Regions from separate parts of the Cupriavidus sp. 01L45 genome, predicted to be linked through region 2. Evidence: predicted binding sites of a transcription regulator. Region 2 holds the regulator's gene; each other region holds the start of a gene.
The links. Region 2 encodes LexA, which represses DNA repair genes until DNA is damaged. Its sites were predicted from a motif close to ACTGTATNNNNATACAGT; they were not measured.
Positions count from the first base shown of each region.

Region 1: AC1DT6_RS22870 (ATP-dependent helicase) is a predicted target of LexA. The motif match lies at 4,592-4,609, and genes of this name have one in related genera.
Region 3: imuA (translesion DNA synthesis-associated protein ImuA) is a predicted target of LexA. The motif match lies at 4,279-4,296, and genes of this name have one in related genera.

Region 1 covers NZ_JBFTSG010000034.1:87,166-94,572, forward strand. The annotation lists gene AC1DT6_RS22860 (sensor histidine kinase) at 1-1,056, shown strand, start outside; gene AC1DT6_RS22865 (sigma-54-dependent transcriptional regulator) at 1,065-2,381, shown strand; gene AC1DT6_RS22870 (ATP-dependent helicase) at 2,405-4,570, opposite strand; gene AC1DT6_RS22875 (TlpA disulfide reductase family protein) at 4,707-5,261, opposite strand; gene AC1DT6_RS22880 (thioredoxin domain-containing protein) at 5,365-5,868, opposite strand; gene AC1DT6_RS22885 (hypothetical protein) at 6,081-6,680, shown strand; gene AC1DT6_RS22890 (LysE family transporter) at 6,756-7,406, shown strand.
Region 2 covers NZ_JBFTSG010000063.1:47,411-54,817, forward strand. The annotation lists gene AC1DT6_RS33455 (replicative DNA helicase) at 1-1,246, opposite strand, end outside; gene rplI (50S ribosomal protein L9) at 1,488-1,940, opposite strand; gene rpsR (30S ribosomal protein S18) at 1,972-2,250, opposite strand; gene priB (primosomal replication protein N) at 2,254-2,553, opposite strand; gene rpsF (30S ribosomal protein S6) at 2,628-3,002, opposite strand; gene AC1DT6_RS33480 (asparaginase) at 3,104-4,102, opposite strand; gene lexA (transcriptional repressor LexA) at 4,327-4,983, shown strand; gene AC1DT6_RS33490 (hypothetical protein) at 5,093-5,260, shown strand; tRNA gene AC1DT6_RS33495 (tRNA-His) at 5,430-5,505, shown strand; gene AC1DT6_RS33500 (hypothetical protein) at 5,704-5,979, opposite strand; partial or broken gene AC1DT6_RS33505 (DUF808 domain-containing protein) at 6,763-7,407, shown strand, end outside.
Region 3 covers NZ_JBFTSG010000069.1:30,907-38,313, reverse strand. The annotation lists gene AC1DT6_RS34985 (error-prone DNA polymerase) at 1-1,833, opposite strand, end outside; gene AC1DT6_RS34980 (Y-family DNA polymerase) at 1,880-3,439, opposite strand; gene imuA (translesion DNA synthesis-associated protein ImuA) at 3,372-4,232, opposite strand; gene AC1DT6_RS34970 (IclR family transcriptional regulator) at 4,531-5,271, shown strand; gene AC1DT6_RS34965 (LysR family transcriptional regulator) at 5,467-6,399, opposite strand; gene AC1DT6_RS34960 (TauD/TfdA family dioxygenase) at 6,549-7,407, shown strand, end outside.

The sequences.
Region 1 (7,407 bases), on a different contig from region 2:
GACTGGACCATGCAGGTGATGGCCTCGCTGGACCCGGTGCTGGCGAGCGCGCGCAATGCCACCGTGGGCGCGGCGCTGGCCTATGCCTGCATGTGCCTGCTGCTGTTCAACTGGCGCCAGCGCCGCCAGCGCGCGCGCGACATCGAATACGGCAGGCGCTTGCTCGAAGCCGCTTACGACGAACTCGAGCGGCGCGTGGAGGCGCGCACGGCTGACCTGATGGCCATCAACGAGCAACTGGAAGCCGAAGTGGCCGAACGCACGCGCGCCGAGGGCGAACTGCGCGCGGCACAGGACGAACTGGTGCAGGCCAGCAAGCTGGCGGCGCTGGGCCAGATGGCGGCGGGCATCACCCATGAGCTGAACCAGCCGCTGGCGGCCCTGCGCACCTTTTCCGACAACACCCGCGTGCTGCTGGAGCGCGGCAAGCTCGATGCGGTGACCGACAACCTGGCCGCCATTGCCGATCTCACGGCACGCATGGGCAAGATCACCGGGCAGCTCAAGCTGTTCGCCGGCAAGGCGCGCCAGCGCCGCCACGCGGTGCATGTGCGCGCCGCGCTGGATCACGTGCTGGCGCTGATGGCGCCGCGGCTCGCTCACGTCACGCTAAGGGTGGAGGGCTTGTCGCAACCGCCCGGGCCTGCGGTGTGGGCCGACGAGCTCAAGCTCGAGCAAGTGCTGCTCAACCTCATCGGTAACGCGCTGGATGCGCTGGCCACCGCTGCGCCGGACGCGCCGTGCGTGGAAGTGGCGGTCAGCGAGCACGGCGACACCGTCAGCATCGCGGTGCGCGACAACGGCACCGGCATTCCCGTCGACGTCTTGCCCAGGCTGTTCGAGCCCTTCTTCACCACCAAGGAAATCGGCCAGGGCCTCGGCCTTGGACTGGCCATCTCGACCTCCATCGTGCGCGAGTTCGGCGGCCAGCTGAGCGCGGCCGGCCGGCCGGATGGCGGCGCCGAATTCGTGGTGGTGCTGCGGCGTGCACCTGCGCCCGATGGTGGCGCGCCCCGCGCGGAGCCAAGATCCACCTCTCCCACCCATACTGAGTGAGCATCGCCATGCAAGACGGATTGCGTGTCCTGTTCGTCGAAGACGAACCCCTGGTACGCCAGGCTACCGCGCAGAGCCTGGAACTGGCTGGCTTCTCCGTGCTGGCGCTGCCTTCGGCCGAAGCCGCCATGCCGCACCTGTCGCCGGAATTCCCCGGCGTGCTGGTGACGGACGTGCGGCTCACCGGCGCCAGCGGCCTGGACCTGTTGCAGCACTGCCGCAACGCGGCACCGGGCGTACCCGTGATCCTGGTCACCGGCCACGGCGACATCACCATGGCGGTGCAGGCCATGCGCGAAGGCGCCTACGACTTTATCGAGAAACCCTTCGGTGCCGACCGCCTGACCGAGACCGTGCGCCGCGCGCTGGAACGGCGCGCGCTCGAACTGGAAAACCTCGCCCTGCGGCGCGAGCTGGCCGGCCCGGCCGCGGGCACCCGTATCATCGGGCGCTCTCCTGCCATCGAGCAGGTGCGCATGCTGGTGGCCAACGTGGCCGCCACCGACGTGCCGGTGATGATCAACGGCGAGACCGGCACCGGCAAGGAGTTGGTGGCGCGCAGCCTGCATGCCTTGTCGCCGCGGCATCACGCACCGTTCGTCGCGCTGAATTGCGGCGCGGTGCCGGAGGCCATTTTCGAGAGCGAGATGTTCGGCCATGAGGCGGGCGCTTTCACCGGCGCCGGCAAGCGCCGCGTGGGCAAGCTCGAGCATGCCTCCGGCGGCACGCTGTTCCTCGACGAAATCGAGAGCATGCCGCTGGCGCTGCAGGTCAAGCTGCTGCGCGTGCTGCAGGAGGGCACGCTGGAGCGGCTCGGGTCCAATGCATCGATCGCAATCGATGTGCGCATCGTGGCGGCGGCAAAGGGGGATATGGAGGCGCTGGTGGCGCAAGGCACGTTCCGCCAGGATCTCTACTACCGGCTCAATGTCGTCACCATCCCGCTGCCCCCGCTGCGCGAGCGGCGCGAGGATATCGTGCCGCTGTTCGAGCACTTCATGCTGGTGGCGGCGGTGCGCTACCAGCGCCCCGCGCCCATCCTCTCCGAGCTGCAGCGCCAGGCGCTGATGCAGCGCGCCTGGCCCGGCAATGTGCGCGAGTTGCGCAACGCCGCCGACCGTCTGGTGCTGGGCGTGCCCGAGGGCGGCACGCGCGCCGATGCGCTCGACGACTCCACGCCGCTCAAGGAGCGCATGGAACACTACGAGCGTGCTGTCATCGCCGATACGCTGGCGCGCACCGGCGGCGCGGTCAGCCAGGCCGCGGACCTGCTGCAGGTTGGCAAGGCCACGCTGTACGACAAGATCAAGCGCTACGGGTTGTAGGGCAGCTTGCCGTCAACGGCAGCTCAACGCCACATATCCCGCATGCGCCCGGCCAGGTCGAGCCTGGGCAACGGCGCCCTGGCTGGCGCGTCCGCGACCGGCGGGGGCGGCGGCCAGGCGCGGCTGTGGAACAGCGGCATCACCCGGTTGGGCAGGAAGCGCGTGCGCGAAGCGTAGACGTGGCGATCCCCATAGCCGGTCTGCTGGTGCACATAGAAGCGCTGCGGCACCACGATGTCGAGGTGGTCGCGGGCGCGGGTCATCGCCACATACAGCAGGCGGCGCTCTTCCTCGATTTCCTCGGTGGTGCCGGTGGCCAGGTCCGAAGGCATGCAGCCGTCGACGGCGTTGAGCACGTAGACCGCCTTCCATTCCTGGCCCTTGGCCGAGTGGATGGTCGACAGGATCAGGTAATCCTCGTCGCGCAGCGGCACGCCGGATTCGTCGCTCGACGCATCCGGCGGGTCGAGCGTGAGTTCGGTCAGGAAGCGCTCGCGCGAGGCGTAGGTGGCGGCGATTCGTTCCAGTTGCTGGAGATCGGCCGCGCGCGCGGGAGCGTCGTCGTGCAGGCGTTCCAGATGCGGCTGGTACCACGCCACCACCTGCTCGAAGGCCGAGGGCCACGGCGCGGCCGGCGCCATCAGGCTGCGCGCCAGCGCCAGCAGATCGGGCCACGCCTCGGCGGCGGCCGGCGGTGCCTCGAAGGATTCCAGCGCGAACAGCGGCTCGGTGGCGATTTCCACCGCGTCCAGCGCGCGCGCGGCGGTTTTTGGTCCCACGCCGGGCAATAGCTGCAGGCTGCGGAAGCCCGCCATGCGGTCGCGCGGATTTTCCAGCCAGCGCACGACCGCCAGCACATCCTTTACGTGCGTTGATTCCAGGAATTTCAGGCCGCCGAACTTGACGAAGGGGATGTTGCGCCGGACCAGCTCGATCTCGAGCTGCGCGCTGTGGTCGGCGGCGCGGAACAGCACGGCCTGCGACAGCAGCGCCAGCCCGGCCTCGCGCCGCGCCAGGATCTGCTCGACCACGTAGCGGGCCTGGTCCGCTTCATCGTTGACCACGACGATCTCCGGTTTCTCGGCCGAGCCGCGCTCCGACCACAGGTCCTTGGTATAGCGTTCGGCCGCGAGGCCGATCACCGCATTGGCGGCGGCCAGGATAGGCTGGGTCGAGCGGTAGTTCTGCGACAGCGTGACCATGTCCGCGGCCGGTGTGAACTGTCCGGGGAAATCGAGGATGTTGCGCACCGTGGCGCCACGGAAGGCATAGATCGACTGGGCATCGTCACCCACCACGGTCAGGCCGCGTCCGTCGGGCTTGAGCGCGAGCAGGATGGCGGCCTGCAGCGCATTGGTGTCTTGGTATTCGTCCACCAGCACATGGTCGAAGCGCGCGCCCATGTCCTGCGCCAGCACGGGTTCGGCCAAGGCCTGCGCCCAGTAGAGCAGCAGGTCGTCGTAGTCGAGCACCTGCTGCTTCTGCTTGGCTTCCACATAGCCGGCGAACAGCCCGCGCAGCGCATCCGTCCACATGGCATAGCGCGGGAACCATTGCTTGAGCACGTCTTCCAGCGGGGCCTGCGTGTTGACCACGCGCGAGTAGATCGACAGGCAGGTTTCCTTGCGCGGGAAACGCGAGGCCTGCGCGGACAGGCCGAGGTCATGGCGTACCACATTCATCAGGTCGGCGGCATCGCCGCGATCGCAGATGGTGAAGCTGGGCGACAGGCCGAGCGTCTCGGCGTACTCGCGCAACAGGCGCGCGCCGATGGCGTGGAAGGTGCCCGACCACGTCAGCGCGGCGCGGCCCGCGCCGGAGGTCTGCATGCCGAGCGCCTGGTCCACGATGCGCTCGACCCGCCGCCCCATCTCCGACGCCGCGCGGCGCGAGAACGTCAGCAGCAGGATGCGGCGCGGATCGGCGCCGCCCAGCACCAGGTGCGCGACCCGGTGCGCCAGCGTGTTGGTCTTGCCCGAGCCGGCGCCGGCGATGATCAGCAGCGGCGCGGCGGGCTCGTGGGTCACGGCCGCGCGCTGTTCCGGGTTCAGGGTGGACAGGTAGGCGGGCGTGGCGCAGGCATCCTGCCTGTTGGCGGGTGCATCGCAAAGCACGGCGCTGGGATCGGGATCGAGTAACACGGCAGGGGCCTTTGGGGATGCCGGGCGTGCAAGTGCGCTGGCCGGCATGGGCGGGGAAAACTGCCGGTAACTGTATATCCATACAGGCGAACTGCGCAAGGCCGGGGCCGTTGCGTGGGGCTGCCGCAATAAAAAAGGTGCCATGGCAGGCACCTTTCCGGCGGATTCGGGCGGGCTGCGCGGATCAGGCCGCCTTGGCGAGCGCGCCGTCGAGCAGCTTGTGCAGCGCATCCCACTCCGGTTCGCCGACATAACGCTTGAGGATGCGGCCGTCCTTATCGATCACGAAGGTGGTCGGGGTCAGTTGGACCTCGCCGAATGCCTTGGCCGCCGCGCCGTCGGAGTCCATCGCCACCTTGAACGGCAACTTGCGGGTTAGCGCATAGTTCATCACGTACATCGGCGGGTCGTAGCTCATTGCCACCGCCACGAACTCCAGGCCCTTGTCCTTGAACTTGTCATAGGTCTTGACCATGTCCGGCATCTCCTTGACGCAGGTGACGCAGCTGGTGGCCCAGAAGTTGACCAGGTAGACCTTGCCCTTGAGATCGGCGGTGCTGACCTTCTCGCCCGACAGCAGCGTGAAGGTGGCGGGCGGCGCGGCAGTGGCTGGGGCGATGGCGCGGTAGCCGAACCAGCCCAGCACGGCAACCAGCAGCACGGCGCCGATCGCGCGCCAGAGCTTGCGCCGGGCCGGGCTTGCCGCGGGAGGGGCGGTTGGGGAAGTGGAGGTCGTCATGATGCTCGCCGACAGGTCAGACAAGCCGCCATTCTACTGCCGCTGCCGCGGCGCTGCCGGATGCATGCATGGAGGCACTCGCGCTGCGGCGATTAGCCGCAGTTCAGTCCGGCGTGGCGGCCAGCGCCGAGCGGGCCTTATCCAGCGCCTGTTCCAGGTAGGCACCGTAGAAGTCAGGCTGCATGCCGCGCAACGGGGTGGCCAGCGAGCGGCCGCGCGCGTCCAGGAAGAGCACCGTGGGCGCCACCGTCACGTGGCGGCTGCGGGCCCATTCACGCGCCGTGGTCATGCTGCCATCCGCATTGCGCAGCGGCGTGTTGGCGGTCATGTCGAGCTCCCGCGCCACGATCTCGCCCGCCGCCGCCTGCGGGCCGAGATAGTTGCGGCGCACCGTTTCGCAGTAAACGCAGTCGGGCAGCGTGACCAGCACCACCAGCGGTTCGCCGCGGGTGGCCGCCGCCTTGGCCTGGGCGGCCAGGTCGGTTGCCGCGGGCAGGTGGGTGCTGGCGGCCAAGGCGCCATGGCTTGTCGTGACGATGAGGGCACCCATCACCGCCGCCACGGCGCGCAAGGTACGGCGGGCGGGCGCACGGCGCGGTTGCGGCATGGACGAGACTGACGGGTGGCCTGGCGACGGGATTTGCATGGGCTGGCAATGTGGATGCGCGCTGGCACGCAGGTTCCCCGATAATAGCGGCTTCCGTCCGCATCCGTGGTGCCGCGCCCGCGCGCCCTGGATGCGGGATCGCACAATCCCGGGCACTGTCCCCGGCAATGTCCGCCGGACCGTTGCCGCACGCTGCCGTATCCACTGCCGAGATGTCCCACCGCCGGTTTTCCCGCTTGTTACCGTCCTCGCTTGCCACCGCCCTCGCCGTGACCGCACTCGGCGCCGGGCTGATCGCCTGCTCGCCGCGCTATGACTGGCGCACCATTCAGTCCAACGAAGGTGCATACGCCGCGCTCTATCCGGGCAAGCCAAGCGGCGCCGCCCGCGAAGTAGCCATTGCCGGGCGCAAGCTGCCGATGACGATGGACGCGGCCCGGATCGACGAAACCCTGTTCGCCGTTGGCGTGGTGACCTTGCCCGCCGACGATGCCGCGTTGCGGCAGGCCGCGCTTGAATCGATGCAGGCGGGGTTGCTTGGCAACCTCGGTCCCCACCCCGCGGAAGCGGTCAAGACGCGCAAGGTGAAGGTGATGTCGGCCGCGACACCCGCCGTGGCGCTTGACGGCGTGGAGGTGCAGGTGGCTGCGGTCTCGCCGCAGGACCAGTCGCCTCGCAGGCTGACGGCGCGGCTGGTGGCTTCCGGCGTGCACGTCTACCAGGCGGTTGTGCTGGAGGCCGGCGATGCCGCGCGCGACCAGCGCCAGGCGGAGCAGGTCGACCAGTTCCTCACCGGTTTTCATCCGTTTTAAGCTCTGCCGAGCCTTATTGCGCTTTAGCCGGCCCGCAATGCGCGGGCCGATCAGTCCGTTCAAGGGAGTTCATTCATGCGTTGGGAAGTTTGGCTGGCTTATTTCGCGGCTTGTTGGGTGATTGCCGTTTCGCCGGGTTCGGGGGCGGTGCTGTCGATGAGCCATGGCCTGTCGTACGGGCTGCGCAAGACCACCACTACGATCTTTGGCTTGCAGACCGGCCTGGTGATCATCCTGCTGGTGGCAGGCGGCGGCCTGGGCGCGCTGCTGCTGGCGTCCGAGCATGCGTTCGCCGTGGTCAAGACGATCGGTGCGCTCTACCTGATCTACATCGGCGTGCAGCAGTGGCGCGCCCGCGTGGATAGCGCCCCGGATGAGGCGGCGCAGGGCCAGGAGGCGCCGCGCGTTGCCGCGCTGAGCCCGCGCCGCCGTTTCGCCACCGGCTTGCTGACCAATGTGACCAATCCCAAAGGCATCATCTTCATGGTCGCGGTGCTGCCGCAGTTCATCGACCCGGCCCATGCGCTCGCGCCCCAGCTCGCCATCCTGGCCGTGACGATGTGCGCCGTGGACCTGGTGGTGATGCATGGCTACGCGCTGCTGGCCTCGCGCATGCGCGGCCTGTTGCGCAATGCGCGCGCGGTGCGCTGGCAGAACCGGATCTTCGGCAGCGTGCTGGTGGCCGTGGGCACCGCGCTGTTCTTCGTCCGGCGCCATCCGGCTTGAA
Region 2 (7,407 bases):
CCGGGTTGTAGACCTCATCACGGTAAATAAACAGGATCACGTCGGCATCCTGTTCGATAGCGCCGGATTCACGCAAGTCGGACATCACCGGGCGCTTGTTGGGCCGCTGCTCAAGGCTTCGGTTCAGCTGCGAGAGCGCGATCACCGGACAGTTGAGTTCCTTGGCCAGCCCCTTGAGCGAACGCGAGATTTCCGAGATTTCGGTCGCGCGGTTTTCACCGCCGCCCGAACCCGACATCAACTGCAAATAGTCGATGATGATCAGGCCAAGCTGGCCGCACTGGCGCGCCAGCCGCCGCGAGCGGGCCCGCAGTTCCATCGAGCTCAGCGCCGGGGTTTCGTCGATGAACAACTGGGCATCGTTCATGCGCTGGATGGCATGTGTAAGCCGTGGCCAGTCCTCGTCGAGCAGGCGGCCAGTACGCAGGCGGTGCTGGTCCAGGCGGCCGACCGAGCCAAGCATACGCATGGCCAGCTGTGTGCCGGCCATTTCCATCGAGAACACCGCCACGGGCAGGCCCTGCTCCACCGCCACGTGCTCGCCGATATTCAGCGAGAAGGCGGTCTTACCCATCGAGGGGCGCCCGGCAACGATGATCAGGTCGCCCGCCTGCATGCCGCTGGTCATGCGGTCCAGATCGATGAATCCCGTCGGCACGCCCGTCACGTCGGTACTCGAGTCACGGTGGTACAACTCGTCGATGCGCTCCACCACCTGCGTCAGCAGCGGCTGGATCTCCTGGAAGCCCTTCTGCCCGCGCGAGCCCTCCTCGGCAATGGCGAACACCTTTGATTCGGCTTCGTCGAGCAGTTCCCGCACTTCGCGCCCCTTGGGGGCGAAGGCCGCACTGGCGATATCGTCGGCCGCGGTGACCAGCTTGCGCAGCACCGAACGCTCGCGCACGATTTCCGCATAGCGGCGGATATTGGCAGCACTAGGTGTGTTCTGCGCCAGCGAATTCAGATAGGCCAGCCCGCCCACCTCCTCCGCCTTGCCAGCGACCTGAAGCGTCTCGTAGACAGTGATGACGTCGGCGGGCTTGGTGGCGGCGATCAACCGGGAGATGCTCTGGAAGATCATCCGGTGATCGAAGCGGTAGAAGTCCGCTTCGGACAGGAAATCGGCGATACGGTCCCAGGCGGCATTGTCCAGCAGCAAGCCACCCAGCACCGATTGCTCGGCCTCGATGGAGTGCGGTGGAACCTTGAGATTATCTAGTTGGGGGTCTGCGACGGGCGCGTTCATGGGAAGGGATTATAACGGTCGCCGCCAGACAGCCGGGGGAGAATTCGCAGCCGGTTGTTACCGCGTCCGGCCAAGTGACGGCGGGACAACCAGCCCTGTGGCAATGATGCAAACGAGGGTAGCGGCCAAACAAAAAGGCAGGAGCAAAACGCTCCTGCCTTTTTGTTTGGTCAAGCCCGATACCGGCAACCGGCCCTGCCAGCCCAACAGGCACAAGCGGGACCGGTAGCGAGATCAGTGCTTAGACGTGTTCGCCCAGGACGGAAACCGTCACGTCGACCAGCACGTCGGTATGCAGCGAAACGCTGACCGGATGGTCGCCGACGATCTTCAGCGGGCCATTCGGCAGGCGCACTTGCGCCTTCTCAACCTTGAAGCCTTGACCAGCCAGCGCTTCGGCGATGTCGGCGTTGGTGACGGAACCGAACAGGCGGCCGTCCACACCCGACTTCTGGGTGATTTGCACGGTCAGGCCGTTCAGCTTTTCGCCTTCGCCCTGGGCCGCGGCCAGCTTCTCGGCAGCTGCCTTTTCCAGTTCAGCGCGCTTGACTTCAAACTCGCTGATAGCGGTCTGGGTAGCACGGCGGGCCTTCTTGTTCGGGATCAGGAAGTTACGGGCATAGCCGTCCTTCACGCGAACGATGTCACCCAGGTTGCCCAGATTGATGACTTTCTCAAGCAGAATAATTTGCATCGTGTTTTCTCCTTAACGGACCTAGGGCCGATCAGTTCTTGTGCAGGTCGGTGTAAGGCATCAGCGCGAGGAAACGCGCGCGCTTGATAGCCGTATCGAGCTGACGCTGATAGTGCGCCTTGGTGCCGGTCAGGCGGGCGGGGGTAATCTTGCCGTTGTCGCCGATGAAATCCTTCAGGGTGTCCAGATCCTTGTAGTCGATCTGTTCCACGCCAGCCACGGTGAAGCGGCAGAAGCGCTTGCGCTTGAACAGCGGGTTTTGCTGCTGGAAGCGCTTCTTGTTCTTGTTGTCACGTTTGACGAATGCCATGATTCAATCCTTTTCGAATGCTTTACATCCAGTGATGTGAAAGACGAGAGCCTTGCTGTTGCGGTGCTTGCGGGCCAGGAATCCTTCGCAGTCGAGCATCGCGCCGAGCGGAGTCCGCTCAAGCCGCTGGCCGATCTGACCGATTCCCATGGCGGCGATGGCGAATTCCACCTGCCTGGGCGTTTGCGCCTCGACCGTCTCGCCCGCGTACTGCAAGATGCAGTTGACAACGGGGACCCCGGCCGGGGTGTAACGCAAGGCATCGCGTTCCGCGAGCGTTGCGCAGAGCCTTAGCTGGTTCAACGCACTCTCCCGCACCGATGCCCGCACTTGCCGCCGCGGCGTTCAACGCCCACGGCAACCACAACAGTCCGCACTTAGGCGGCCTGGACTTCGCTGGTCTGTTGCGCGGCCTTGCGGGCTTCTTCGCGCTGCACTTCCTTCATCATCGGGGACGGTGCGGTTTCGGCCTTCTTGGTCTGAACGATGAGGTGGCGCAGCACCGCGTCGTTGAACTTGAACGCGTGTTCGAGTTCAGCCAGGGTTTCCTTGCCGCATTCGATGTTCAGGCAAACGTAGTGAGCCTTGGCCAGCTTCTGGATCATGTAGGCCATCTGACGGCGGCCCCAGTCTTCCACACGGTGGATCTGGCCTTCCTGCGACGTGACCAGCGTCTTGTAACGCTCGATCATGGCCGGAACTTGTTCGCTCTGGTCCGGATGGACGATAAATACGATTTCGTAATGACGCATTGACGCTCCTTTTGGATAAGCCGCCCGGGCGCCATGTCCGGTGCAGCAAGGTTGGATAGCCTTAAAGTATAGCGTGCTTTTGCCTTTTGGAGCAAGCCGCCTTAGTTTTCGGCGAAGAGCGCCTGCAACGCAGCGGGATCCGCAGCCAGTCCGGGCGTTGTCGCCAGGGCCAGCATCAGGAGCACGCGCGCCTTATATGGATTGAGATCGCCTGCAGAAACGAAGGCACCTGAAGCCGGTCGTGGAGGTGCCGGCATTGCCACATGCCCTGCCCCGGTGCGCGAGCTACGCACCACGGCCACTCCCGCCCCGGCCGCGTCCACCAGCGCATCGACCAGCGACTGGTGAACCGACCCGTTGCCTGCGGCCGCCACGACCAGCCCCGCCACACCTGCCTGCGCCAAAGCATCCACCACCAACCGGCCGGGCTCCGCGTAACTAGCAATAATCTCCACCTGCGGCCACTTGCACGGCACGGCCCAGGCCCGGTCCGGCAACAGCCGGGGCGCACGGACAAATCGCACGAGGTCGTCCTGCACGAACCCGATCGGGCCAGCCAGCGGCGACACAAAAGCGTTGACCGCTGACGTATGTCCCTTCACCACATCCCGCCCGGCATGGATTTCCTGATTAATCACCAGTAGCACGCCCTTGCCCGCCGCCCCGGCGCTGGCAGCCACCCGTACCGCGTCCAGCAGGTTCAAGGGACCATCGGCCGACAGGGAGGTCGAAGGCCGCATCGCCGCCGTCAGCACCACCGGCACCGTGCCCACCCATGCCAGATGCAGCAGCATTGCCGTCTCCTCCAGCGTATCGGTGCCATGGGTAATCACAATGCCCGCCACATCGGCCTGCGCAGACCAGAACGCAACGCGTTCAACCAACCGGGCCCAGAGGACGAACGACATGTCCTTGCTATCCACCTGCGCCACCTGCTCCGCCTCGACGCGGGCCACGGCACCGAGCGCCGGCACAGCATCAAGCAGCGCCGTCACAGGCACCGTGGCCGCCTGGTACTTCGCGCTGCTGGCAGCACTGGATGAAGAACCGGCAATGGTGCCACCGGTAGCAAGCACGACGACACGAGGCAGGAGGGACATGGCGAGATAGAGATCGAAAGCCAGAAAGGTTAAGCAGCGAGCGAAAAATTAGGCTGCAAGTGCCGCGAATTGTAACGCCCAGGCTCACGCCGCACGGCGCGGTGAGCCTCGCCTGACGCACCTGTCGATGCGCAAACTCCCAAAATTCCGCTTGCACTTCACTCGATACTGTATAAAATCACAGCATACTGTTTAAACATACAGTGCTTTCCAACACGGCGACCATGGCGACCCTGACACCGCGACAGCAGCAGATTTTCGATCTGATTCGCAGCAGCCTCCAGCACACGGGCTTTCCGCCCACACGCGCCGAGATCGCCGCCAAGTTCGGCTTCTCATCGCCCAATGCTGCCGAGGAACACCTGAGGGCTCTGGCCCGCAAGGGCGTAATCGAACTCACCCCCGGCGCCTCGCGCGGCATCCGGCTCAAGGTTTCGCGCAGCGACTCAGAACTACCAGACCAATTCTCGCTGCCAATGGCCGGCGTGATGCAACTGACGCTGCCCCTGGTCGGGCGCGTCGCGGCCGGTAGCCCGATCCTTGCCGCAGAACACATCGATCGCCAATACCAGGTCGACGCTTCGGTGTTCGACGTGCAACCTGACTACCTGCTCCGGGTACGTGGCCTGAGCATGCGGGCCGCCGGCATCCTCGATGGCGATCTGCTTGCGGTCAAGCGTGCCAGCGAGGCCCCGAACGGCAAGATCGTCGTTGCGCGACTGGGAGACGACGTCACCGTCAAACGCCTCAACCGCCGCGGCGACTCGATCGAACTCATTGCCGAGAATCCCGATTTCCCCAGCATCATCGTGCGCCCCGGCCGCGAAGAATTCTCTCTGGAAGGTATCGCCGTCGGCTTGATCCGACCCAGCGGCTTCTGACGAGTGCGGCTGAGGCGGGCAAGCCCGTATCACGCCGACGCCCGATTGTGCCAACGCCGCCCGCTAGTCGGGCACCGCTAACTGTTGTTGCAAGTCACCAGGTGTAGCCATGCTGCCAGCCAACCGCCTCTCCGCCCGCCGCCCCGTCAAGCCCGTACCATTCCGCCAATCCAAAGGCGTGCGTATCTACCAGGGTGCGCAACGACGCACCATGGTGGGCAGCATGGCAGCCATCTGCCGCATGCTTGAGCTGGAGGAGTCGGCCAAGCTTTCATAGGTGGGTTACGGCAGCACTCACTTGCGCGCGTCGCGGTAACCGACCTAACCGGCTGAAATCGCATAAGGCAGCGCAGAGAAAAAATTTGTGCAGAGTGCTAGCCATCCGCCTTTTGGTATTGTATGATCTTGTTCTTCGTTGCTCAGCAGCCAGCTGAGCAACCTCTACGGTGGCTGTAGCTCAGTTGGTAGAGTCCAGGATTGTGATTCCTGTCGTCGTGGGTTCGAGTCCCATCAGCCACCCCAAGAATTTGCCCTGCAAAACAGCGCCTTAACCAAGGCGCTGTTTTCATTTGTGCATCCCAAAGCCGGGTTCCATTCCCGCCATCCTCCCACGGTGGGAATACTTGCAACCGCCGGTGTCAGCACCACCGGCTCGATCTAGCCTGCTTCAGCATACCCCTCCCCCGTTTCTTCCACGCAGCGACCTCTCCCATCCCTTAGCTAGTCCGCAAGAGGGAATCCAAATTCGCCGCGCTCCAGATCTCGTTCAAATGCGACTGTCCACGAAATGCCGGTAGCTGCGGGATAGACTTGGACGTCTCCGCCCACTCGGGCGACAGTGATTTTCCGGGGGATATGACTCGCCCCGCTGCCTCGCGAAATGCCCTCTTCCTCGCTCACCTCGAAGTCTTCTCGAACAAATCCATGCCGCGCGCAGGCGGATTCAAAGTCGCCGCGTTCATTCACGGGCAATTCGTGGAACAGCTTTTGAACCATGGCTATCTCCCAGAGCCTGGCAAAATCCTAGCATGACGGCAAACCAGCGCGCATAGCCAGAAGCGCCAGGCATGAGCCTCATCGAGCGAATGAGAGTGCGGAATCAAAGTTCTACGAGGTGCCTAGATGCTCAGCGCCAGGAGCATCTCACACGATGGCGATTGCACAAGCGAACCTTGACCAAGCGATTTTGGACTCCGCTGAACATTATCGCCGGGCGATTGCCAACGCTTAACAGGCGCGTCTCCTGACTATCACGGCTACACCTGGGCCGACCGATAGCGGGGGGATCGTCAGCCACCGCAGGTCCGTTGAGTACCGCAGTAAGGCGCCTGGCAAAGCATCGTGCGACAGGTTCACAGTAAAAATCAGCCATCTCAAAAGCAAATCAGATCGAACTGCTCTTGCCTGGATCGCATACCCACTAGGTATGGCAGTTCGTCATCCAGCCATTCGATGGGCAAACTCGAATGGATGCGCTGCCCCTCCTGACGCAATTCGCGAGTTGGCTCCACTGCCACGACGCGACGCCCAAGCCGCGCAACAGGAATGACGCGACAAGCATTGATTTTAGATATTTCCCCTACGGCCGAGGAAGCGAACGGTTCTCGCTCGATTTTAGCCTGCAAGCTAACAGCCCACTGAAGGCGAACCGCCAGGATCGCCCCCAAATAGAGTGGGTATGGGATCAATCGCCGTCTTTCCATATGGCAATATCTTGCCATGCGGCCTTGATCACCTGAAGGGCCTCTCCTACTCAGCACCGACATGGGAGCTTGAAATATGGCCGGCACCAGCCTGCTTTTGTTGATCGACGACATCACCTCGATCCTTGACGATGTGGCAACCATGAGCAAGGTGGCTGCCAGGAAGACCGCTGGTGTCCTGGGCGACGATCTTGCCCTCAATGCGCAACAGGTCAGCGGCGTGAAAGCCGATCGCGAGTTGCCGGTTGTGTGGTCGGTTGCGGTGGGTTCTTTGCGCAACAAGGCGATTCTGGTACCGGCTGCGCTCGCAATCAGTGCTGCGACCCCTTGGGCGATCGTGCCACTGCTGATGGTGGGCGGCGCGTTCCTTTGCTACGAAGGATTTGAAAAGATCGCGCACCGCTTCATGCACGGAGAGTCACGGAGCGAAGTAGATCCTCCTGGCGAGCATCAGGCACAAGATCCTCCGACGGATTCAGCAATTGACGAGAAGGCGAAGATCCGCGGCGCGTGCGCACGGATTTCATCCTGTCCGCCGAGATCATCGTGATCTCACTGGGGACCGTCTCCGGCGCGCCGTTTGGTACGCAGGTGGCCGTGCTGTCCGCCATCGCCCTCGTCATGACAGTGGGTGTCTACGGGCTAGTGGCCGGCATCGTCAAGCTCGACGATGCCGGCCTGTATCTTAGTCAGAAAGCCTCCACCCTCGCGCGAGCCGTGG
Region 3 (7,407 bases), on a different contig from region 2:
CGACAGCTTGTGCCGCGCGATCACGAAACCGCCCACGTGCTGCGACAGATGCCGCGGAAAGCCGCGCAGTTGCGCGGTCAGGCTGGCCCACTGCCGCACCGCCGGTGATTCCGGGTCCAGCCCGTACTGGGCAATGCGGTCGAGAAAGGTCTTGCCGCCGTCCCACCAGGCCTGGCCCTTGACCACCTGCTCGATCACGCTGGCGTCGATGCCCAGCGCGCGGCCCACGTCGCGCAGCGCGCTGCGCGAGCGGTAGGTGATCAGCGAGGCGGCCAGAGCGGCGCGGTGGCGGCCGTATTTCCCGTAGATGTACTGGATGACTTCCTCGCGCCGCTGGTGCTCGAAATCGACATCGATATCGGGCGGCTCATCGCGCTCGCGCGACAGGAAGCGGCCGAACAGCATGTTGGCATCGCCGGGATCCACCTCGGTGATGAACAGGCAATAGCAGACCAGCGAATTGGCCGCCGAGCCGCGCCCCTGGCACAGGATGCCGCGCCCGCGGGCAAAGCGCACGATGTCGTGCACGGTGAGGAAGAAGGGCTCGTATTGCTTCTCCCGGATCAGTTCGAACTCCTCCTTCAACTGCTTGCGCCACTCGGGCTTGAGTCCGCCGGGGAAGCGCCGCAGCACACCCTTCATGGTCTCGCGGCGCAGGTAGCTGAAGGGGGTCTCACCGGGGGGCACCAGCTCTTCCGGATACTCGTAGCGCAGCGTATCGAGCGAGAAATCGCACAGCGAGGCGATCCGCACCGTCTGCGCCAGTGCCTCGCGCGGGTACAGCCGGGACAAGCGCTGCCGCATGCGCAGGTGCTGCTCGGCATTGGGCGCCAGCGTCATGCCGCACCCGGACAGCGGCTGGCCCACGCGAATCGCGCTCAGCACATCGGACAGCGGCTTGCGCGAACGCACATGCATGGTCACCGCGCCGGCCGCCGCCAGCGGCACGCCGGATTGCACCGATGCGTCCGCAAGACGCAGCCGGTGCAAGGCATCGGCATGGCCCTGCAACTGTTCGAGCGCGATCCAGCCGCGCGCGCCAAAGGTCTGCCGCATCCATTGCGCTTGCTGCAGCAACGCCTCGGGCTCGGGGCAATAAGACGGCAGCAGCAGCGCCAGGCAGTTGGGCATGCCGCGCAGGTGAGCCTGTTCCGGCTGCGGCGGCGCGGCCAGGTCGTCGGGGTGGAGCCGGTAGCTGCCCTTCTCCGAGCGCATGCGCCCCAGGGTGATCAGTTCGCTCAGGTTGCCAAAGCCTTCCCGGTCCTGCGCCAGCAGCACCAGCCGCAGCACCGGCTGGCCGGCGGAGTCCGTCAGCGTGAAGCGGCTGCCGACCAGCAGGCGGAAATCCTGCGCGGCGCGGGCCAGCGCGTCCAGTCGTTCATGGCGGCGCAGGCGGGCCTGGGTGGCTTCGCCAGGGGCCAAGGCGTCGCCGGCGGCGGGCGTGGCATCCGGCACGGCGAGGGATTCATCATCCACCCCATGCCCGCCGTCATGCTGATCGCCCTCTTCGCCGTCGTCCTCGATGAGATCGTCATCGTCGCCATCCTCATCCAGCCCCGCGGCCAATCGCGCCGCGCTGCGCGCCGCGGCGTCGCCGATGCGCTCACGCAGGTCCTTCAGCGCATGATGCGCGCGCGCCGTGCCGGCCACCGAACATTCATCGGTCAGCGCCAGCCCGCGATAGCCCAGCGCAAAGGCGCGCTCGATCAGCTCGACCGGATGCGACGCCCCATCCAGGAACGTGAAATTGGAAATGCAGTGCAGCTCCACATAATCCGGCAATACCGGCAGCAACGCGGAAAGCGCCGGCGGCAAAGCGGAAAACGAGGGCATGGCGGGCTTGCTGGACATGACAGGGAGGCAAAGGCTCAGGCGAATCTCAGGCGAACAGGCCGTGCAGGAACCAGCGGTATTCACCGCTCTCCTCGTGCCCGGGACGCTGGCGATAGACCCAGCAACGCAGGCCATCCGCACGTTCGGCGACGAAATAATCGCGCGTGGCCAGCGCGCCATCCCACCAGCCGCTCTCGATGCGCTCCGGCCGCGAGAGCAAGGTCAGCGGGCCGCCATGACAGGGCCGGTGACGCTGCACGGTGAGCGGCATCGGCTTGTCCAGCAGCCACGCCGGGCGCTCCGGCATGGCGCCTGCCGGGGCCGGCTGCGGCGCGCGCGCCGGCATTTCGTCGACGGGGCACCAGCGATTGGCGCGCTCGGGCCGGTGGTCGGGCAACGGCTGGGGTTGCAACACGTTTTCGCGGCCGAGCCGCGCCATCAGCGTATCGAGCAGGCGGCCCAGTTCGGCCGGCGTGCCGCCTGGTTCCGGAAACAGCGAATCGCTCTGCGGCAGGCAGGTCTCCATGGACTCCACCACCAGCATCAGGCCCACCGCCGGCACGCTGAACTGCACCTTGTCCAGCCGCTCCTGCAGCAGCCTGGACAGATGGACCGGATCGCGGCTGGGCTGCGCCAGGCTGACCGTCACCGGCGTAGACGGGGTCTCGGTGCCGAGCCGGTAGCGCTCGTGTTCGAGCCGCAGCACCAGCCGCGTCACGCCCGCCTGCTGTACCGCCAGCCAGCCGGCCAGCGCCAGCAGCAGGCGCTGCGCGCCCGCCATCACGCCCTGCACGGACTCGGTACGGCCCGGCAGCTCCATGCGCTGCGCGAAGGCTGCCGGCGCGCTGAACCAGGTAAAGCGCACCGGCACCTCGCCATAGGCCTGGTCCAGCCGCGCCAGCAGATCCGGCCCCAGCCGGCGCCGCAGGCCGGCACGCGGCAGGCCCCGCACCTCGCCCACGGTCCGGCAGCCGATGCCGTCGAGCCAGCCGTCGTCGGCCACGCCTTGCAGCATGGCCACCGGCAGCCGGTCCAGCAGCCGCGCCATGCGAGCAGCCCGCACCGCGCGCCGCGCCGGCCGCACCATCGCGCCACGGCGGTCCCGCCGCAGCGGCTGCGCCGCCAGCCACGCCGCCCCGAAGGCCGTGGGCCCGCAGCCAAGCTGCGGAAACACACCTAGCCGGCGCACCCGCGCATACACCGCGCGGCACAGCGCCAGATGGCCGCCGAACAGCCGCAGGCTGGCGCCGGCATCGATCATCACGGTAGCCGCATCGGGATCGGGATGGCCCGTCACATGCGGTGTGAAGTGCAGCAGCGCCAGCGCCAGCGCCGTCATCAGCTGCGCCTCGGCGGCCGGCTCGCGCTCCAGTTGCACCACCTGCGCCGACAAGGCCTGCACGCCGCCACGCCGCATCCCGGCCTGCACCCCCAGTGCCACCGCCGGCCCGTTGGCCAGCACCACCCGCTCGCGCTCCATCACCGCCACCGGCACCCGGTGGTGCAGCAGGCCGGAGGAAGCCGGGAGCGCGGCGGGCTCAGGCCAGTTCGGCTGCAACGCGTCCAGCGACAGGCGCGGCAGATGCACCGCGATCCAGTACGACATGGGCTTGCTCTCCCGCAACGGCTTGGGAAACCGGGAAATTGAAAGGGACCGGCGGCGGCGCGGACGGCGAAGCGGTCCTGGCCGGCACCGCCATCATCTCGCCCAGCGGCAGCACCAGCGGCGCATCGCGCACCGGGCCGCGCCGCTTGTGAAAAGTGATCGACAAGACATTGCCGGGTGCCGGAGACAACAGCAGCCGCAGCACCGCCGGCGACGACTCGTGCAGCACGCCGGCCGGGCGGCACGCCCAGACCACCGCGTCGCCCGCCTGCGCCAGCACCTGCAGGCGCCGCAGCGCCTCGGGACGCGCCGTTGGCAGCCACACCATCACCCCGCCAAAAGCCTGGCTGCGCAGCACCTGCTCCGCCGCCCACAGCACATCCGCCTGGGCCGCGGCCCGGCCCGCGCCAGCGGGCGGACGCACCCAGAACAGCTGGCTTGCCGGCAAACCCCATTCGGCCAGGCACATCGCATTGGGCAGGTACGGCGGCCCCACCAGCGCCACCCGGCGCTGTGCCGCCGCCAGCGCCAGCAACGCCGGGCGCAGCAGGCGCAACTCGCCCACGCCGGCGTCGGCCAGCAGCAGTTCCGTCAGCGCCCCCATCGGCCAGCCGCCGCCTGGCAACTCGGCCGAGAGCGCCGCATGGCCGGTGGGCAAGGCCGGCACGCTGCCCGCGCGGCCCAGATGGCCGAGCTGCCCCGCCCGCCACAGGCCGGGATAGCGTCGTTCCAGTGCGTCCAGCGCACCCTGCCGGTCGGCGGCGGGCGAGGCTGGGGAGAGATGGGTGGTCATGTGATGCTTGCGCCCCGGCTTGGGGACCGGGTGGAAATTTCTGATTACTGTATGTTTGTACAGTATCACGGAAGCGCGCAAGGAGGCAAAGCCGGGGTCGACAATGTGGAAACTGACAATAGTTAGCGTTCGCCATGGTTCGGTTAAACGCTGTGCGACGGCGATTGGGGAAGCGATGGCCGTGGCATTCGCTCACAGCTCCGCAACACACCCCGCCTTTGGCTGCTCCCCTATACTACGAAATATCGTATAGTGCTACTCGCCACTGTATCTCCAGCCAGCACTTCTTGAAACCAGCATGCCCACCCTGATCCCCGCAGCCAGCCGCACCATGGCAGTTTTTGAATTGTTTGCCAGGGAAAAACGCGAGCTGTCAAATTCCGATGTGGCTCGTCTGCTTTCGGTTGCCGAGAGCAGTTCCCTTGACCTATTGCATACGCTGCATTCGCTCGGCTACCTGATGCGCACATCCCGCACGCGGCGCTTCTACCCGACCGCCCGTCTGTTGGAAACCGCGCGCCAGATCTCCGAAAACGATCCCCTGACGACACTAGCGCAGGAAGCCGTCGAGCAAGTGGGCGCAAAAACCAATGAGACCGTCTTCTTCGGTGTACTCGATACCACCGCTGTCAAGGTCGTTGCCGTGCAGCCGAGCCGGATGCCGTTGCGCTATATCATCGAGGTCGGCTCACGGGCGGCCTTGCACGCCTCCGCACTGGGCAAGGCGCTGCTGGGACTCCTGCCGGAAGACGAAGCCCGCGCAATACTTGGCAAGAGCAAGCTTCGTCCTTTCACCGAGCACACAGTGGTTGACGTTGACGAACTGATGGCGCAAGTGGCGCACGGCCGCGACCTTGGCCGATACGAGGCGCGGGAAGAAGGCAGCGAGGGCGTCCACGGGCTGGCGGTGTCCGGATGGTTGGGCGGCCAGCCGGTCGGCATTTCCCTGGCCGGGCCCGCGGAGCGCATGAGAAAGAACCAGGAGGCCTATTTGACGGCCATGCGCGAAGTCCGTGATTCGCTGATGGCTGACACCTGAGCTGCCCACGACGCATAGAAATCGGCGGCCTACGCATTGCGGCGTCCTCTTCATCATTAAAAGCGCTCCCCCTTGCTCCGTGCCACGGTCGCCCCGCTGACTTACGCTGAAGGCCGCTTTCACAGATCCGCGATGGCAAGTGGAAGGTCATTTCGCCGTACATGAAGCCACCGCTGCCGCGGCAGTCCGGCGCGGTCAAAGCCGGAGCGCGTGCTCAACCCTGCCGCCAGTTGCGTCGTCTTCCTTGCAAAAGGCAACCAGCTCATCGCGGAATTCAATGCAAAGCGGAGAGAGATAGCCATCGGCGCGCCAGAACATGGCGATTTCCGGCTGCCGCAACATGTCCGGCTCGCCGATCACGCTGAGATCCCGGCCTTCGGGTTGCATAAGCGTGCGCTGCGGTACAAGGCCGAGCAGATCGGTATCCCGAAGGAGTTCGGCAATGGAAATGCCGGATCCAGTCCATTCCACGGCAACGAGCGGCGCAGGCAAGCCATTGTTGGCAAACTCATCTGCCAGCACCTGGTACAAGCTGGACGACGCCTGCGGCAGCGCCCAGCGCTCTTGCGCCAGGTCCGCCAGGGTCTTGAAAGCGCCGAGTCTGGGATGGCCTGACCGAGCGACCACTTGCAACCTCAGCGGCCGTAACGGAATGTGGCTGACATCGCGCGGCACATTGGCGGTCATCCCGCCACAAGCGAGGTCCGCATCCCCCGACTGCAGGGATAGTATGGCTCCCTGCGTCAGCCGCGTCTCAATGGAAAAAGTCGCCAGCGGCCGCCTGGCAAGGAAGCGTGCGACCACGGGGGACAGCAACCAGGAAAAGAGGTAGGGCGTCGCCGCAAGCCTGATTTTTCCTGCGCGCGCCGCGGCCTGTGCCTCCACTTCCCCCTGGAGATCGTTGGCTGCCAGCACCACGTTTCTTGCCCGCTCCAGCAGCGTCTGTCCAACCGGCGTGAGCGTGACGCCGCGAGCCGTGCGCTCGAACAGGCGCATCCCCGCATCGGCCTCAAGCCGTGCCAACGCCTTCGACAAGGCCGATTGCGTCACCCCAATGTGTTCCGTCGCCCGGTGCAGGCTTCCGTGTTGCGCCACAAGCAGGAACACCCGCAGGTCGTCGATTCGCATGGCACCTCCGGCCTGTATTGAAGTCTCCGCGAAGTATGCCTGAATGGAATCGCTTAACCCAACCGGGGAATCACTGCCAGACCTTGCGGCGGATAGAGTTGACCCCCGATGCGACAGGCTTCACCGACTCAGACAACTTGGAGACTGCTATGAATACGAATTCGGAACCCCTCGATCCGCACCTCATCGATGCGCTTGGCAAGGACGTGCAATGCCATGAGCTCCAAACCGGACGGCCGCCGCTGTTCATCGAGCCGAAGGGAGGCGAGTTGCTGGACCGTGCCCAATTTCGCGCCTGGACGCGGCGCGTGAAGCCGGTCCTGGAACAGCTCATCACAAAGCATGGCGGCATTGTGCTGCGAGGCTTCCCGACGCCGGAAACCGATGATTTTGCTGACATCGTCAATCAATATCCGCCATTTGAGGACGGCTATGTGGGCGGACGCGCCCCGCGCACGCAAATCAGCGGCAAAGTCATGGAGGCCACAAGGCTGGAAGCCAGCGCCGGGCTTGGCGTGCATTCGGAAATGGCATACCGGCGCCATTATCCGAAGCGTATCGCCTTCTTCTCGCGAGTCACGGCTCCCGTGGGCGGTGCGACTACCATCGCCGATGCGCGCAACTTTGCGTACGACATGGCACCGGAACTGGTTGCCAAGATCACTGAACTCGGCATCCGCTCCGCGCTGAGTTACGGCCCGAAGTCCGCGGCTGTCGAGAAGTCGTATGCCGACATGGACCGGCACGGCTGGAACCATGCTTTCAATACCGAAGACCCGGCGGAGGTAGAGGCGCTGTGCGCCGCCCGCGGCCTCGAACCGCTGTGGCATGACGACGGCTCGCTGACTGTCTTCACGACGCTCGAGCCGTTCATGTGCCATCCAGTGACCGGAAAGAAGCTCTATCGCTCGGGGCTGCACAGGTCGCACACCGCGACCCTGGTCCTGAGCACCGACATTCGCAAGAACCAGAAGTATCCGACCGGGATGTTCCTGGGCAAGGAGCAGC